3 regions of the Mesobacillus sp. ABV4_180 genome follow, and region 1 is predicted to be linked to each of the others. Evidence: riboswitches for the same ligand, from Rfam matches in the RefSeq annotation. Region 1 holds a riboswitch; each other region holds the start of a gene.
What was found. A riboswitch is a leader RNA that binds a small molecule or an ion and turns the genes downstream of it on or off. The one in region 1 is predicted to bind cobalamin.
Positions count from the first base shown of each region.

Region 2: another riboswitch for cobalamin. It lies ahead of ACXAEA_RS13300 (helical backbone metal receptor); the one in region 1 lies ahead of ACXAEA_RS13990 (acyl-CoA thioesterase).
Region 3: another riboswitch for cobalamin. It lies ahead of ACXAEA_RS00475 (ABC transporter substrate-binding protein); the one in region 1 lies ahead of ACXAEA_RS13990 (acyl-CoA thioesterase).

Region 1 is NZ_JBSWTJ010000001.1:2,739,036-2,744,319, forward strand. It holds gene ACXAEA_RS13980 (ribonucleotide-diphosphate reductase subunit beta) at 1-430, opposite strand, end outside; gene ACXAEA_RS13985 (ribonucleoside-diphosphate reductase subunit alpha) at 449-2,659, opposite strand; gene ACXAEA_RS13990 (acyl-CoA thioesterase) at 2,656-3,144, opposite strand; cobalamin riboswitch at 3,289-3,474, opposite strand; gene ACXAEA_RS13995 (AAA family ATPase) at 3,683-4,429, shown strand; gene ACXAEA_RS14000 (patatin-like phospholipase family protein) at 4,460-5,284, shown strand, end outside.
Region 2 is NZ_JBSWTJ010000001.1:2,597,235-2,602,518, forward strand. It holds gene ACXAEA_RS13280 (cobyric acid synthase) at 1-200, opposite strand, end outside; gene ACXAEA_RS13285 (bifunctional adenosylcobinamide kinase/adenosylcobinamide-phosphate guanylyltransferase) at 197-778, opposite strand; partial or broken gene ACXAEA_RS13290 (aminotransferase class I/II-fold pyridoxal phosphate-dependent enzyme) at 757-1,584, opposite strand; gene ACXAEA_RS13295 (adenosylcobinamide amidohydrolase) at 1,630-2,145, opposite strand; gene ACXAEA_RS13300 (helical backbone metal receptor) at 2,111-3,079, opposite strand; cobalamin riboswitch at 3,283-3,476, opposite strand; gene ACXAEA_RS13305 (hypothetical protein) at 4,098-4,559, opposite strand; gene ACXAEA_RS13310 (tetratricopeptide repeat protein) at 4,915-5,284, opposite strand, start outside.
Region 3 is NZ_JBSWTJ010000001.1:90,007-95,290, forward strand. It holds gene ACXAEA_RS00465 (heme ABC transporter ATP-binding protein) at 1-907, opposite strand, end outside; gene ACXAEA_RS00470 (FecCD family ABC transporter permease) at 907-1,965, opposite strand; gene ACXAEA_RS00475 (ABC transporter substrate-binding protein) at 1,931-2,887, opposite strand; cobalamin riboswitch at 3,022-3,203, opposite strand; gene ACXAEA_RS00480 (hypothetical protein) at 3,428-4,204, opposite strand; gene ACXAEA_RS00485 (FtsW/RodA/SpoVE family cell cycle protein) at 4,479-5,284, shown strand, end outside.

The sequences.
Region 1 (5,284 bases):
AATCGAACACCTCATCCTGTTTTGCCTTAGGGACAATGCTCGAGAGAACATAACTATACGAGTGGTTGTGGACGACCTCCTGCTGCGCCAGAATGATCATCAACGCATTCAGGCTTGAATCGGTCAAATAGTCAGCAACTTTTCCGGCATAATCCGTTTGAATGCTATCGAGCAGCGCCAACAAGCCGATAATTTTCAAGAAAGCATCCTTTTCATTTTCTGTCAGCATCGGGAATTGCTTGATATCCTTGGACATATTAATTTCAAATGGCGTCCAGAAATTCCCCAGCATTCGCTTATATTTTGGATAAGCCCAGGGATAGCGGACATCATCCCAGTTTAAGATATTGGAGCTCTGCCCATTGATGATTCCAGTCGACGCATTCGGTGCAGTCACATCGACAATTGGCCTTTTTATCAATTGATTCATTTTCCTCATCCTTTCTCCTTAACTATGGCAGCTTTCACACTCGTCAATCTCCATGCTGGATGTTGACCTAATATAATAGGTGGTTTTCAGACCGGATTTCCACGCGTCGAGATGAAGATCCAATAATGCTTTTGCCTTGATATTATTTTTCACATAAAAATTAAAGGAGATGGACTGGTCAATATGCCTTTGCCTACTGGCATTCTGTTTGATGCTCCAATGCTGGTCAAGATTATAGGCTGTTTTGTAAAACCAGGTCGTGTTGGGACTCAAATCAGGTGCGGTGACTGGAATCCGGTAATCTTTTTTCTCCTCGGAATACTCGAGCCTGAAAATCGGGTCAATGCTTGCAGTGGAACCGGCAAGAATGGACGTAGACGAGTTTGGTGCAACCGCCATTAAATAACCATTCCTGATGCCATTTCGCTTGACTTCCTCACGTAAAGCCGACCACTTTCCAGACAAATAATCCCTCTTGGCAAAATAATCCCCAGTTGACCAATCCGAGCCATCAAAATACTGATAAGACCCTTTCTCTTTCGCCAGTTCGCAGCTTGCCTTGATTGTCAAATAGGCAATTTCTTCATATAAGGTGTCGCAGTAGTCAACAGCTTCCTCACTTTCCCACTTCACTCCTTTTAACGCCAAAAGGTGATGCCAGCCAAAGGTTCCAAGCCCTATGCCTCGGTAGTTCCTGTTTGTGATCTGAGCTTGCAGAACAGGAATCTGATTCATATTAATCACGTTATCAAGCATTCTGACCTGGATCTTGACGACTCTTTCCAGAACTTCGTCCATCACACTTTTTGCCAGTGAGATGGAGGATAGATTGCAGACAACGAAATCGCCTGGCTTTTTACTGATGATGATCTTTCCGTCATCGATCTTTTCCTCTTCAACAACCGTCGGGCTCATATTCTGGGCAATTTCTGTACAAAGATTGCTGCAGTATATCATTCCTTTATGGTGATTGGCATTGTACCGGTTCACGGTATCACGGTAAAACATGTATGGTGTGCCTGTCTCAAGCTGAGAGACCATGATCGATTTGAATATTTCGATTGCCGGCACGACTTCGCGGGATAATTCAGGACTGTTCACACATGCCCAATATTTTTCCCGAAAAGAGCCCTCCCCCTGGACTTCATCAAAATAGTCCTCGAGAGAAAAACCCATCACCCTTCTTACTTCATGCGGGTCGAAGAGATACCAGTCCCTCCGTTTCTCTACCTGTTCCATAAATAAATCCGGGATACAGATGCCTGTGAACAAATCATGTGTTCTTTGGCGCTCATCTCCATTGTTCAATTTTGCATCCAGGAACGGGGAAATGTCCTTGTGCCAAACATCGAGGTAAACGGCAATCGCCCCTTGCCGCTGGCCCAGTTGATCGACAGAAACGGCTGTATTATTCAGCTGCTTCATCCAGGGAATCACTCCAGAGCTGATACCTTTAAAACCTTTGATATCACTTCCCCGGCTCCTGATTTTTCCCAGGTAAACGCCAATTCCGCCGCCATTTTTACTCAAAGTCGAGATATCGGTATTCGAGTCGTAAATGCTCCGCAGATCATCATCAACCGTATCGATAAAGCAGCTGGACAACTGGCCGTAGCTCTTTCCAGCGTTCGATAATGTCGGCGTTGCAACAATCATATATAAATTGGAAAGGGCCCAGTAAGCTTCCTCAATCAGCTCGCTTCGAACTTCCTTTGGCTCATTCACCATCAATGTCATCGCAATGATCATGAAGCGCTCCTGCGGCAGTTCGGCAACCGCTCCGGCCTGTGTCTTCGCCAAATACCTTTCGGCCATCGTTACAAGACCGATATATGTAAACAACTCATCCCTGGAAGGGTCGATCATTTTTTCAAACCGATGTATTTCCTCCCTCGTGTATTCCATCAGTAACCGCTCTTCATAAATACCTATAGTTGTTAATTTTTCGATCAAATTGTAAAAAGAACTGTATCCAGCTGACTGGCGAAAGCCTCCACCAAGCCTGTACAATTTTTTCAAGTAAATCTGTGCTGCCACGTATGTCCAGTCCGGCTCATCACGCGCAATCCTCTCCACAGCCATCAAAATCAGCATATTTTCCAGCTGTTCCTCAGACATATGTTTTAATTCAAGTGCTTTAAAAACCTTCTCTTTATAGCTTTTAAAATCCAAATCAGGAAATTTAGCTTCCATTTCGTCAATGACCTTGTTTTGCAGCTGTATGCTCATAGGTGAGATCCTCCATTTGAATTATTTCTCATTTCCATCCGTCTTCTTCTTCTTTCATCAGCTGTTTTCAATAGTTCCTTCTCTTCCTCTGTTTCTGGGATGACTCCTGCGACAGCTGCAGGCCGGCCACTTATGTCTTTTGCGACCATGGTAAGAATCGAAGTCGTAGTGAGCGTTTTCGTGTTGGTCTGCAGGTTTTCACTTTCTACTTTTACGAAAACCTCCATAGACGTCCTTCCAGTAGAGACGACGACAGCCTCTAGAGTCAGGATGTCTCCCACTTCGGCCGACGAAAGGAAGTTCACGGAATCGATCGAGGCTGTAACAACTGCCATTCTGCTATGCTTCATTGCAGTAATTGCGGCGATTTCATCAATATAGGACAGGACGGTGCCGCCAAAGATGGTGCCAAGGTGATTGGTATCAGGCGGCAGCACCAGGCGGGTTTGGATTGTTCTCGACACATTGGATGATATTGCGTTCATTTTTCAGGCTCCTTTTAGCAAAAATACTCCTGGAAAATAAGAAAAACCCATCTCGAAGGATGGGTTTAAGTCACGTTGATCTGCTGAAAGACAAGATGAGTCTGCCACTGGATCCACGTAATACCTTCCCAATTCCCGAAGAAGATAACACGAATAAAAATGGCAGGTCTCCTGACTTGTGCATCACTCTACTTTAAGGCCTTCCCATCTATTTTTTCAGACAGTGGTCTATCCTTATTTCGTCTGCACTTACAGTTGCGGGAACAGTTCTGGACTTTCACCAGATTCCCTATTAAGTCTTTTTCAGACACCATTTTTACTGGTATATTCAATATATAGTTTTCATTATTGACATAAACACAATATATCGTGTTATATTTCTAGATAATAAATCATTGCTACGGGAATTTCAACCATTATTTAAAAGAATGATAGAAACAAAATGCAGTGGCTTTGTAATCATCAATGAGGCACTTCAGTACAAAAATTCTTCCAAAATGATACAATAAGAAAAATCCTAAGTATGGCAGGTAAGATTATGATGAATTGGCAGTATGTCAGAAGAGTGAGTCTAAAAAAAGAATTAGTACCTTCGTTTCGTCAATATCCATTTAACCTTCCAAGCTTTAAAGCTTTGGACGAGCTTGAATTGCACCCAAAGGTTACATTCTTCATCGGTGAAAATGGCATGGGGAAGTCAACGCTGCTTGAAGCTGTTGCAACCGCTCTCGGTTTCAATCCCGAAGGAGGCTCCTTTAACTTCAACTTTTCAACCTTCGACTCTCATTCGGATTTGGGGAACTATTTGAGAGTTGTGAAGGGAGTTGAAAAACCTAAGGACGGGTTTTTTCTGCGCGCTGAAAGCTTTTATAATGTGGCTTCCAATATTGAAGAAATGGACCAGGGATTAGGCGGTCCGAAAATTATCGATTCCTTTGGCGGCAAATCTCTTCACGCACAATCCCATGGCGAGGCATTCTTTTCGACCTTCATTCATCGCTTTCGCGGGAACGGCATCTACATACTGGATGAACCGGAAGCTGCCCTCTCCCCATTGCGGCAAATGTCAATGCTGACTAGAATCCATGATTTGGTGAAAGAAAATTCACAACTCATCATTGCCACCCACTCACCAATCATTATGGCCTATCCTGATGCAGCGATTTATGAATTCAGTGAAACTGGGATTGAACAACGGAAACTGGAAGAAACAAATCATTATCAAATCATGAAACAGTTCTTCGATGACCGTTCGCGGATGATCCATCATTTATTAAGTGATTGATATTTTATAGATAATCTAGGGGGAAGCAAAATGTACAGCAGCGGACTTATCCTTGAAGGTGGTGGCATGAGAGGTGTCTACACCGCAGGAGTATTGGAGTATTTCATGGAGAATGACTTGTATTTTCCTTATGTCATCGGTGTCTCTGCAGGGGCGTGCCAGGGCTCATCCTATGTTGCCAGGCAGCCGGGACGCAACAGGCAGGTAACGATTGATTATGTAAGTCACCAGGACTATATTTCTTATCGGAATCTGCTTGTAAAGAAAGAACTATTTGGCATGGATTTCATTTTTGATAAACTCCCGAATGAGCTGGTCCCATTCGATTTTGATACGTTCAACTCTGCTGCTGAGACCTTCCTCGTCGGCACAACGGACTGCAAGACGGGTGAACCGGTTTATTTTAACAAGAATGATGTGCCGGACGATTTCTTAAAAATCATCAGGGCATCCAGCACACTTCCTTTCATGGCGCCAGCAATCGAGTTCCAGGGCAGAACGCTAATGGACGGCGGGATTGCCGACCCGATCCCGATCAGAAAATCCCAAACTGACGGGGTGCTGAAAAACGTTATCATCCTGACAAAACCAAAGGGATACAGAAAGAAGAAATCTTCTTTCTCCTGGCTTCCACGATATGTTTATAAAGAGTACCACGGGCTCAATAACGCCCTTGAAACCCGTTATAAATCGTATAATGAGACGCTTGATTACATAGAAGAGCTTGAAGCAAAACAGGAAGTATTCGTCATTCGCCCTACGCAAAATTTGAAAGTCGGCCGCGTCGAGCGCAACTCGGTAAAACTGACTCAAATGTATGATCTCGGGTATGAGGATGCGAAGCAGAGTTTTCAT
Region 2 (5,284 bases), 140 kb from region 1:
GTCTTTGCAGCCTCGGCCTGAATTCCCTGTGCTCTGCCGATTTCTTTCCCTTCTATGGTTACATAGGAATTATTGGACATGTTCTGTGACTTGAACGGCGCGACCAGAATAACTTCATTGGCATATGCACGGCAAATAGCTGTCGCAATCAGGCTCTTACCCACATCTGAAGCTGTACCAAGTATCATGATTCCTTTCATAGTCTACTCTCGCCCTTCATCAAAATCGGAATTCCTGCCTCCACTAAATAAGCATCATCGCACTCTTTTACGAGTGCTTGATGAAGCAGGCCAAGTACCTTTGAATAAGAAAAAACCAGCCCTTGATCCGCCATTGGTTCCCAAAGGAGCTCATTGCTGACTACAATTGTCGCTCTGGCCTGGTTCACTACTTGTTTAATCTCACCTAAAATCTTATGGTAAATAGTTTCCGTGAAGTCCTTGTCCTTCCACCGGCCTTCCTCATGAAAAAATTCGTTATTCAATAAGGTTGTCAGGCAGTCGAGCAGAACGATATCCTTTTTCGAAAGTACACTTGAAAGCGGGGAGAGATTCCTGGGAATCTCCCAAGTCCTCCAATGTAAACCGCTGTATTCACGGTCCTGTTGGTGGCGCATGATTCTTTCCTTCATTTCCTGATCGCTTGGCTGGCCTGCAGCGACATAGTGCAGCTGCCCGGATATTTGCTCTTTCCAAATACCTGCAAGTATTTCGGCAAAACGGCTTTTTCCGCTCCGGACACCACCGCTAATAAAAATTAAAGACGACTTCTCAGCCATTCATCAACCGCCTCCATCAATTTGTCATTATCGCTGCGTCCCTTGATGGCAAATCGGAGCCATCTTCCCTCAAGTCCTGGAAAATTCATAGTGTGTCTCGGGATAACCCCTCTTTTAATCAGGTATTGCAAAAAAGGAAGCTGATCATTAATAGAAAAGTCCTTCAGTAAATAAAAATTGATCCGGGAAGGTGAAACCTGCAGGTTCCGCTCTTGATAAAACTGAAATAGTCGCTGTCTTTCTTGTTCGATTAAAGTAATGGTTTCCGTTATGTATGATTCACTATCGAGACACCATTCACCTGCCTTTAGTGCAATGGCATTCGTGCTCTAATGAGGCTGGAACGCAGCAACCCTCTTGATCACAGTTGGATCAGCCAGCAAATAGCCTAGTCGCAGGCCAGGGATGGCAAACATTTTTGTCATCGACCTGATAATTAGTAAATTGGGATAATCATTTATGTACTGGGCAATAGGTTCATTTTCCGGGAGAAAATCGTAAAAAGCCTCATCGACAATCAAAAGACATTGGTGCCTTCTGCACTCCTCCAACAAGTGTTGAATAACAGATTTGGGATAGTAGACACCGGTCGGATTATCAGGATTGCAAAGAAATAAAGCATCCGCGTTTTGAAGTTTTCCACTTAAACCATCATCCGTCCATTCCCACCTGTCTGACTGCAATTGATGGTTCTGGTTCTGGACCTGGCACCCATTCACCAGGCACGCTTCTTCATATTCAGAGAATGTTGGCTGGACAATGACCGCCTTTTTCCCTGCAAACATCCGGCCGATTAAAGAAATGATTTCGGCGCCGTCATAATACTCTGGATAAAGGCTTCCTCTGTCAGCTCACCGTTCACGAATACCCAGGTATTGATCGGTTCCAGGCGACTTTTCATAAGAATTCTGACCGCTTCTAGACGCTTCAACAGCATTTCCTACACCTGCGGTAACAACGATAAAAACCGAGAACCCATTTTCCTGGTACAGCTTAAAGCTGACATCCTCCAATATCACCGCTGTCATCATCCCCACTGTTTTGACCGGGTCGAATCCATGCTGCTTTAGATATTGCACCATATCTTCCCGGTGGTCGCTGCAGTCATAATCCTTGTTCACATGCCGATTTTCGAAGGTACTGTACCATCCGGTTCCCGAGCCGACTACACCTGAAGACATCGTTTTTAATAGTATAGGAGATTCTAAAACAACGAACTCTTCAGAACTTTGTAGAAGCCCTTGACCAATAATCACTTGCTCTGCTCCTTCTGAAAGAATTTCAGGAAACAACGTTGACTGGGAAGCGGGAATTTCACTGGCGAAGAACTCATTATTTAAAAATGTCCGGGTAAACAGCTTTTGCAAGCTCCTCTACTCCCTCTGTCAGCCTCGGTCCCGTACGCGTAACCTTATCAGAATGGACATCGACTACACGATTTTCTTTTACAGCGGTGATATTCTGCCAGCCTTCACGGCTTGTTACATTTTCAACAGGGTCTGGCGTATAGTATCCATGAGTCGTGACGATCACCTGTGGATTGCTTTTAATGATCGCCTCTGTTTCCATCTTTGGCCAGCCTTCCTCTGTTACCGTGTTTTTTGCATTGATGATCTGAAGCATTTCATCAATGAAGGTATTTTTGCCAGGGGCATAAAGTTCTGGCGCTGGTGATACTTCAACAAACACCGTTTTTTTGTCTTTCTCTTGAATAGCCTGGGCTTTTGTTTTGATGTCTTCCACTTTCTTCTTCATATCAGCTATTAACGTTTCCGCTTTTTCCTGCTTACCTGTAGCGGTACCAATCAAACTGATTGTTTCATATACTTCCTCGAATTTTGCAGCATCGTTAATGACAAGAACCGCAATCCCCGCATCTCTTAGCTGCTGTAGTCCAGCTTTGCCAGTTTGCGCACTGGATTCATGTGCCAGGACAAGATCAGGCTTTAAAGAAATAATCTTCTCAACATTGAATTCCATTCCGCCAATCTTCTCTTTTTTTGTTGCTTCTTCTGGATAATTATCAAAATCAGAGACGCCAACAATTTGTTCTCCCAAATCCAACCCATAAGCAATTTCCGTGTTACTCGGCATCAGGGAAACGATTTTTTCAGGCTTCGCTTCAATGTTGACTTTTTGTTCCATAGCGTCAGTGACTGTGACAGGGAATTTCGTTTCTACCTGCTTTGCTGTTTCATTCTTCGATGCAGTATCTACCTTTTGCTGATCAGGGCTACTGCATCCTGCCAGCGCAAAAACTGTTAATAAAAGCGCAACTAAAAATGCATTAAACTTCTTCATCTCTCATTCCTCCGAATCATCTTTTCAAATCTTAATTAATCATTACACTCATGCTTGTCTGCAAACACTTTCATTACGCGTATCCTATGAACTATCAGTCTATCAAACTAAAAAAACACCTCCATAATGTACATGGAGATGTTTGTATCGGTTCCTCTAACAAAAAGCCAGAATCCTTCCAAACACCTCCTATCCTCGTAGGTTGTGGCGCGAAGAATCAGGCAGGTCTCCTGGCTCATGGTCATAGCTTTCAAGCACCTTCCCATACTTAGTACAGTGGCATTTGCTTGAAGCTCCCATTTACAGTGGCGGGACCGCGTTGGATTTTAACCAACTTCCCTATTAAGTCTATAAACGGCCAAGCCGTTTATAAGACACCAGATTCTTAATGTATAAAATTTTCCGCTGAATTTCATTATACACAAACAATGTCGACAGAAGGAATGATTTGTATAAAATTCCCGAAAAATTTTTATGTGGAATGGTAATCAACTCACCGATGGAAAAGTTTCCCCAGGTGGGATTATTACTTTATTTAGCTTTTAGGTAGCCATTTTGAGATTCTTCACCTGATTATGGGGGATCCTCATATCACTACGACTTGAATGCAAGGTAATTTTGCCGGCTCAAAACACAACCGCACCTTCATCAAACAGCCAGCCATAATACTTCACAAACTTCATTGAATTAAGGAAAGTGTACCCTAACGGTGTACCTTCCACCCACCTGGCTTATCAATCAAAGACGACCGGGATAAGGATAATTTATGCTTGTGAAAGATGATAAATGACATAGAGCCTACGCATTTACAGGCTCTATCTTTTAGAGTTAACATGGAAAAATTCTCGTACATAACTTAGAATATCCTTTTCTTGAATACTAGCCATATCCTTAAAAGTTACCCCTTGTGCTAATAGCAATCCAACAAATTCCCAACCAACATAATATGCTTCCCTCTCATAGTTAGTGGTTCCATTCCCGAATGTAAACTTTGTTACCGCTTTTGAAGAACTATCTTCTAAAAAGGAACGATTCCATTCATGATTTTCACTCTGTTTTCTTTACAAGATTGAAGCCAACCTTTTTTATGTTCAAGATATAATTCATCTGGATGTCCAGGAACAAAATACTTGCTTACTTGAGTCGCTAATCCTTCCTGTAAGATCGTTGAGGCAATCGTTCGTTCCCTCTCTGCGGTTTGTTTATGTACGATATGTGTCAGTTCGCGTGAAAGAAAAATATCTGAATCTCCATTCTCAATTGGAAGACAAAGTGCCAAACGTTTCTCGTCATAGGGTGCAACAAAAGGATTATGTTCGAATCCCCCTACGAAATAAACAACAACTAAATGAATCGGTTGCTCATACCCAAACAACTTTTTAACTTCTTTTAAGTAATGACTAACTTTCTCCTCATTTGGTTTCCATGCCTCAATAAACGACAAATGACCAGCATAATTTTCCCAAGTTGAGTCCAGCAAATTCCTCGCTAGTGTTCTCTCCTACTCTCCAGGAGGAACAGCAGCAAAGTTATAATATTCCTTCCAGAGAGCCCATCTTCTCTCATTATCAATATCAGGTTATTTGCCATTTGATAAAAAGATAAAAAATTAGGTACTAAATTAATCGTTTCTACATTATCCAATAATTGTCACCTCAAAATGGAAGATAGGCCGAGCCGTTTGTATTCATATTGTTAGCTATTAAGCAAGATCCTCCGTTAAGAGAAGAATATGCAAAGGATTTTTCTTCCCTCTCGTTTTGGATAGTGTGGTATCGAGTACCATTTTTTGCATAATTTTATGAAACGTCCTTATATTATTTGATTTTCATTCCTCATGCATAAACCCCCGGCAGCTCCTCATCCCCTCTGCATAAAATGGAGGATCGGACCCCTTCAGCTAACTTATAGGCTGCCACTTGCCTGCTCGTTTCCGGATTCACTACACTTGCAGATTGAAAATATTCATTCCATACAGGAATATTTCTGGAGTAACGGCTGATTAGTTGGCGTATATTGTCTTCATTCACTTCCAGCTCGCTTTTTTGTTTTAAATCTCGATAGGTTAAAAACTCGCTTGTTGTTAATAATGCGTAAAAAATATTGAAAGCAACTGGGCTCAAACTATATTTCAATCCGCCCGGAAAAATGATTTCCCTGCCTTGGTCCGAGATTTTCAATACAATCTGCTTTCTCATTGGATGA
Region 3 (5,284 bases), 2.6 Mb from region 1:
ATCCAATCCCCGCTCCGGTGATTCCCGAAGACATCGTCCGCAATTTTACCGGTGATTGGAGGACAATCCGATCATGTCCAGCAACAATCAAACTTCCGTCTATTTTAAAATTGCTGCTCTCCTCCCCGTCCGTTTCTGGAACAAGTAAGAGTTGAGGCTTTGCAATCTCCGGATGCGGATGGTTTTTAATCTCTGTTTTATAAACCTTTTTAATCCGCTCTTCTTTTAAAACTTCCACAGGAGTGTCGACAATCAAGGTCTTGCCATTTTCCATCAAAAGAAGCCTGTCACAATAGAGTGACGCCAGGTTCAGATCATGGAAAATTGAGATGACCGTCAGATTCTCCTCTGCCGCCCACCTTTTCAAAAGATCCAGCAGTTCCTTTTGGAAGCTGAGATCAAGATGATTCGTCGGCTCATCAAGCAGGAGGATTTTTGGCTGTTGCGCCAGCGCCTGCGCGAGGAAGACTCTTTGCTTTTCACCGCCGGAGAGTTCAACGATCGATTTTTCCTGGAGATGAGTAATGCCCGTCTGTTCCATCACTTTCTGGACAATTTCCTCATCCTCAACACGCCAGCTGTTGAACCAGCCCTTCTGGTGCGCATACCGGCCTAGCGAAACAGTTTCTTTTACTGAATAAGGAAAGGCCTGTTCTGCGTGCTGAGGCAATACAGCCATCAGCCTTGCAAGCTGCTTTGGCGAGTACTCGGTCAAGTGACGGCCATCCAGCTGAATGGAACCCTTCCTGAAATCAAGAGCTCCGCTGATCATTTTTAACAGCGTTGTCTTCCCGCTGCCATTCGGGCCAAGGATGCCGAACAATTCCCCTTTGCCTACTTCGAAGGAAACCTCTTTCAGCACTTCGCCACCCGTATATCCGCCTGTTACATTTTTCACAGTAATCATCAGCCTGCACTTCTTTCCTTACGATTTCTCATTAAAATAAGCGCGAATACAGGTGCGCCGATCAAAGCGGTGATTACGCCGATCGGCAGTTCCGATGGCGCGATGACCGTCCGTGATAAAAGATCAGCTAAAATCAGGAAGCCGCTGCCGATCAATACGGATAACGGAAGCAAGTGGCGATGGTCTGGTCCCCACACAGTTCTAGTCAAATGCGGGATGACCAGCCCGACAAAGCCGATTGTCCCTGAGACCGCCACCGCAGAACCGGTTAATAGCGAGCCAGAGAGCAGAATCAATAACTTGCGGCGCTCCACATTCACACCAAGATGCTGGGCACGTTCTTCGCCAAAAGACATCGCATTCAGCTCCCTTGTGCTCGCAAGTAAAATTACTAAACCAATCAGAAAGAATGGAAAAATAATTTTAATATACTCCCAACCGCGCATCGAGACACTGCCGAGAAGCCAGCCGATGATTTGCCGGAGCTCCTCGCCGGAGAGGGCAATCATCAAAGAAATAAAAGATCCTAGAAATGAACTTAAAATAATTCCAGTCAATATGATCGTTTCAACCTTGAGCAGCCTGTCGACTCTCCGGGCAAAAAACAAGACAAACAATACTGTCGCAAATGCGAAAAGAATACTCAACACCGGCAAGGTAAAGATGCCAACAACCGGCAGTGAGATGCCGAAAAACAGGGTGATCACCGCACCGATTGAGGCTCCGGATGAAATCCCCAGTGTGTACGGATCTGCAAGTGGATTGCGCAGCAGCCCCTGGAATGCGGCACCGGCGATGGCAAGTGATGCGCCGACGAGTCCCGCCAGCAGCACACGCGGCAGCCTGATGTCCATGACAATGCTTGCATGCATCGGGTCGATTCCCTGTCCCTGTAAGCGGAAAATTTCAGCACCAATGATTTCAACAATTGCTGGTACTGGGATGGAAACCGTTCCGATCGAAATGCCAAGCAGCATGGAAGCAACCAAAAATGCCGCAGCTGCGATATACGCAAATCCTATATTATTTAAAAACGTCCGGGTAAATGGCTTTTGCAAGCTCCTCTGCTCCTTCAGCGAGCCTTGGACCTGAACGGGTAACGAGGTCTGAGTGGACATCGAATACCTGCTGGTCCTTGACCGCTTTTACATTATTCCAGCCCTGGCGTCCAAGAACCTGTTCAATCGGCTTTTCTGTATAATATCCATAGGTTGTCACAACGGCATCTGGATTACGCTCAACGATTGCTTCCTGGTCAACCTTGGCCCAGCCTTCCATATCACCTGCAGCATTTTTCGCGCCAATCAACCCAAGCATTTCATTGATGAATGTATTTTTGCCTGCTGTGTAAATTTCCGGCGCTGGTGATACCTCGACAAACACGGTTTTTTGTTCTTCCGGCTTGATTGCTTCAGCCTGTTTCTTCAGTTCAGCAAAACTGTCTTTCATTATGTTTACAAGTTCGTTGGCCTTTTCCTGCTCGCCGATCGCCTGGCCAATCATTTCGATGGATTCATAGACTTTTTCAAATGACTGTGCATCGTTCACGACGACAACATCGATCCCCGCGTCCTTCAATTGCTGAAGGCCAGCCTTCGCCGTGTCGGCGGTAGATTCATGTGCAAGCACAAGATCAGGCTTCAGCGAGATCATTTTCTCGATATTGAATTCCATTCCGCCGATTTTCTCCTTGGACATCGCTTCCTCTGGATAGTTGTCAAAGTCTGTGACGCCGACGATCGCCTCTCCGTTCTCGAGCGCATAAACGATTTCCGTGTTGCTCGGAATCAGAGATATGATTTTCTCAGGTTTTTCTTCAATGACAACTTCTTCATCAATCGCATCTTTTACAGTTACCGGGAATTCCGACTTTTGCTCCTGCGCTGCTTTTTCGCCTTCCGCTTTCTCTTGCTTTGCTTCAGTGCCGCATCCAGCAAGAATCATGGCAGCCGCCATCATCATTAATAATAATTTTTTCATTTGCTTCTCCTCCAAATTGTTCTTTTATATAACAAAAAACATCTCCACCTGAAGGGGAGATGTCCGAGTAAGCAAATGTTTTTATCAAAATAAAAGACATAGAGCCTGTCGGCACCTCCCTATCCTCGTAGGTTTTCTGGCGCAATGAACAGGCAGGTCTCCTGGCTCATGGTCAATGCTTGCTGCGCCTTCCCATACATTTGTACAGTGGCCTGATGCAGCTTGCTCCCATTTACAGTGGCGGGACCGCGTTGGATTTTCACCAACTTCCCTTTTAAGTCTTGTTATAAAAGACACCCGATTCATTCGATATGTAATTTTCCGCTAAATCCAATTATACACGATGCGCGAAAAATTGCTTCAAAATTATTGATCATTTCGACATTTTTTTGCAATTTCATATTCAGCATTTTGACGAATATTCTCGATTTCATTCTTGAGCATTTTGACGAATATTCTCGATTTCATTCTTGAGCATTTTGACGAATATTTCCGATACCATTATTCAGCATTTCGACAAACTTTCCCGATCCTGAAAGGTCATTGAGCAAGCAGGCTCCATTCTTTCAGCTTTTTATCAAATACCAGCCTTCCGTCCGGGGTGTTTCGGCTGGCTTCTCTATACTCATCATACATATCATCCATATTGGCAAAATCGCCGATGATCCAGATAGGAATTTCGATCCTGCTGCGGTTTTGCTGGATATTTTTCAGCGAAAAGACCGCACCTTCCTTTAAAGCAGGGGTCAGTGTTTTCAAGATTTCCTTGCTGACTGAAGGATAGGATTTCTTTTTTCTGATTCCGAGCAAGGTTTTCTCTGGCTTCAATTCGCCAAGTTTTCCAGAAAGGACATTGCCAAGCATCCGGAAAAAGTCATTGAAATTCCGATAATACGTTTTATTGAACCAGCCATCTTCATGGGCAAGGTACACAAAACGGTTATTAAGCTGGTTATAGAATGGCAGCTTAAGATGGTGCTTGATATGGCCAAGATAAAGGACTTCGGCTATTTCGTGGGCTGACAGCACATTCAGCGCTTCCAATTCCTCGAAATCGATCCAGCAAAAATCGCCGTAGGCATGAACATTGTCGGCGATCAGCTTTTCGACACCATCTTCTGGAACATAATCAAACAAAGTATGTCTGTTGAACTCGCCATCCTCATAGCGGTGCTTCAGCAGCAGCAAGTGATTGAGCGAATCAGACAATGACCTGGCAAATTCAAAGAATTCAATTCCATACGAAAGAACATATTGATCACGGTCGTTCAAATGGACATATAACAAATCCCGGCTATAAGGATGGTTCTTTTTCAAGGGCGTTAACCTCCCGGACAAATTCTGGGTGTAAATTGACAGCGGGTGAGCTGCTTCCGTACAAAATGACGCTCATTCCATTCTAACAAAAATAAGCAAAAATATCTTATACAGACTCCCCAAAAACAACATTATTATGAACCAAAATAATCCCGCTGTGCCAAAGAAACTAATGGACCTGTTCATTCGTCTATATTAGATAGAAGCATTGTAAGGATAAATTTTCTTTGATAGCATAAAAATGTAAAAAAAGAGCCAGACAGGGTGTTGATAGATGAATAAACCTTTAAAAAAACATGAACGGTTTGATTGGACACTGACATTGATTTTGCTGCTGCTTTTTCTGGCAAGCTGCATGGCGATTTACAGTGCCCAAAAAACTGGACAATACGGACAGAACTTTTTATTCAAGCAAATCTTTTGGTACGGCGTCGGTGGCGGAATTATTAGTGTTGTCATGATGTTCGACAGCGACCAGTACCGCAAACTTTCGTGGTCTATGTACGGCTTTGGAATATTCCTGCTTGTTTTTCTTCATTTTGCCCCTTCGAGCATCGCTGAAGAAAGGAATGGCGCAAAAAGCTGGTTTTTCATTGATCCATTCGGTTCGATCCAGCCTTCCGAATTCATGAAGGTCTTTCTGATTCTTGCCCTCAGCAGCACGATTTATGCCCACCACAACAAACATAACCTGAAGACTCTTCAAACAGACTTTCTTCTTTTCATCAAGCTTGGCATGGTAACCGCAGTGCCACTCGGTTTGATCATGCTCCAGCCTGACCTGGGAACCTCACTGGTCGTAATCGCAATCTTTACCGGAATGATTCTTGTTTCGGGCATCACCTGGAAAATAATCCTGCCTCTTTATGGCGGAGGTGCAGCTCTTGGAGCCGGAATTTTGTACCTCGTCATCTGGAAACCTGAACTTCTGAAAGAATACTTGAATGTGAAAACCTATCAGTTCGGCCGTATTTATGCATGGATTGATCCTGATAGCCACCCTGAGTATGGCTACCATCTTTTAAAGTCACTTAGTGCCATCGGTTCTGGTATGTTAACCGGCAAAGGGTTAAACGGCAG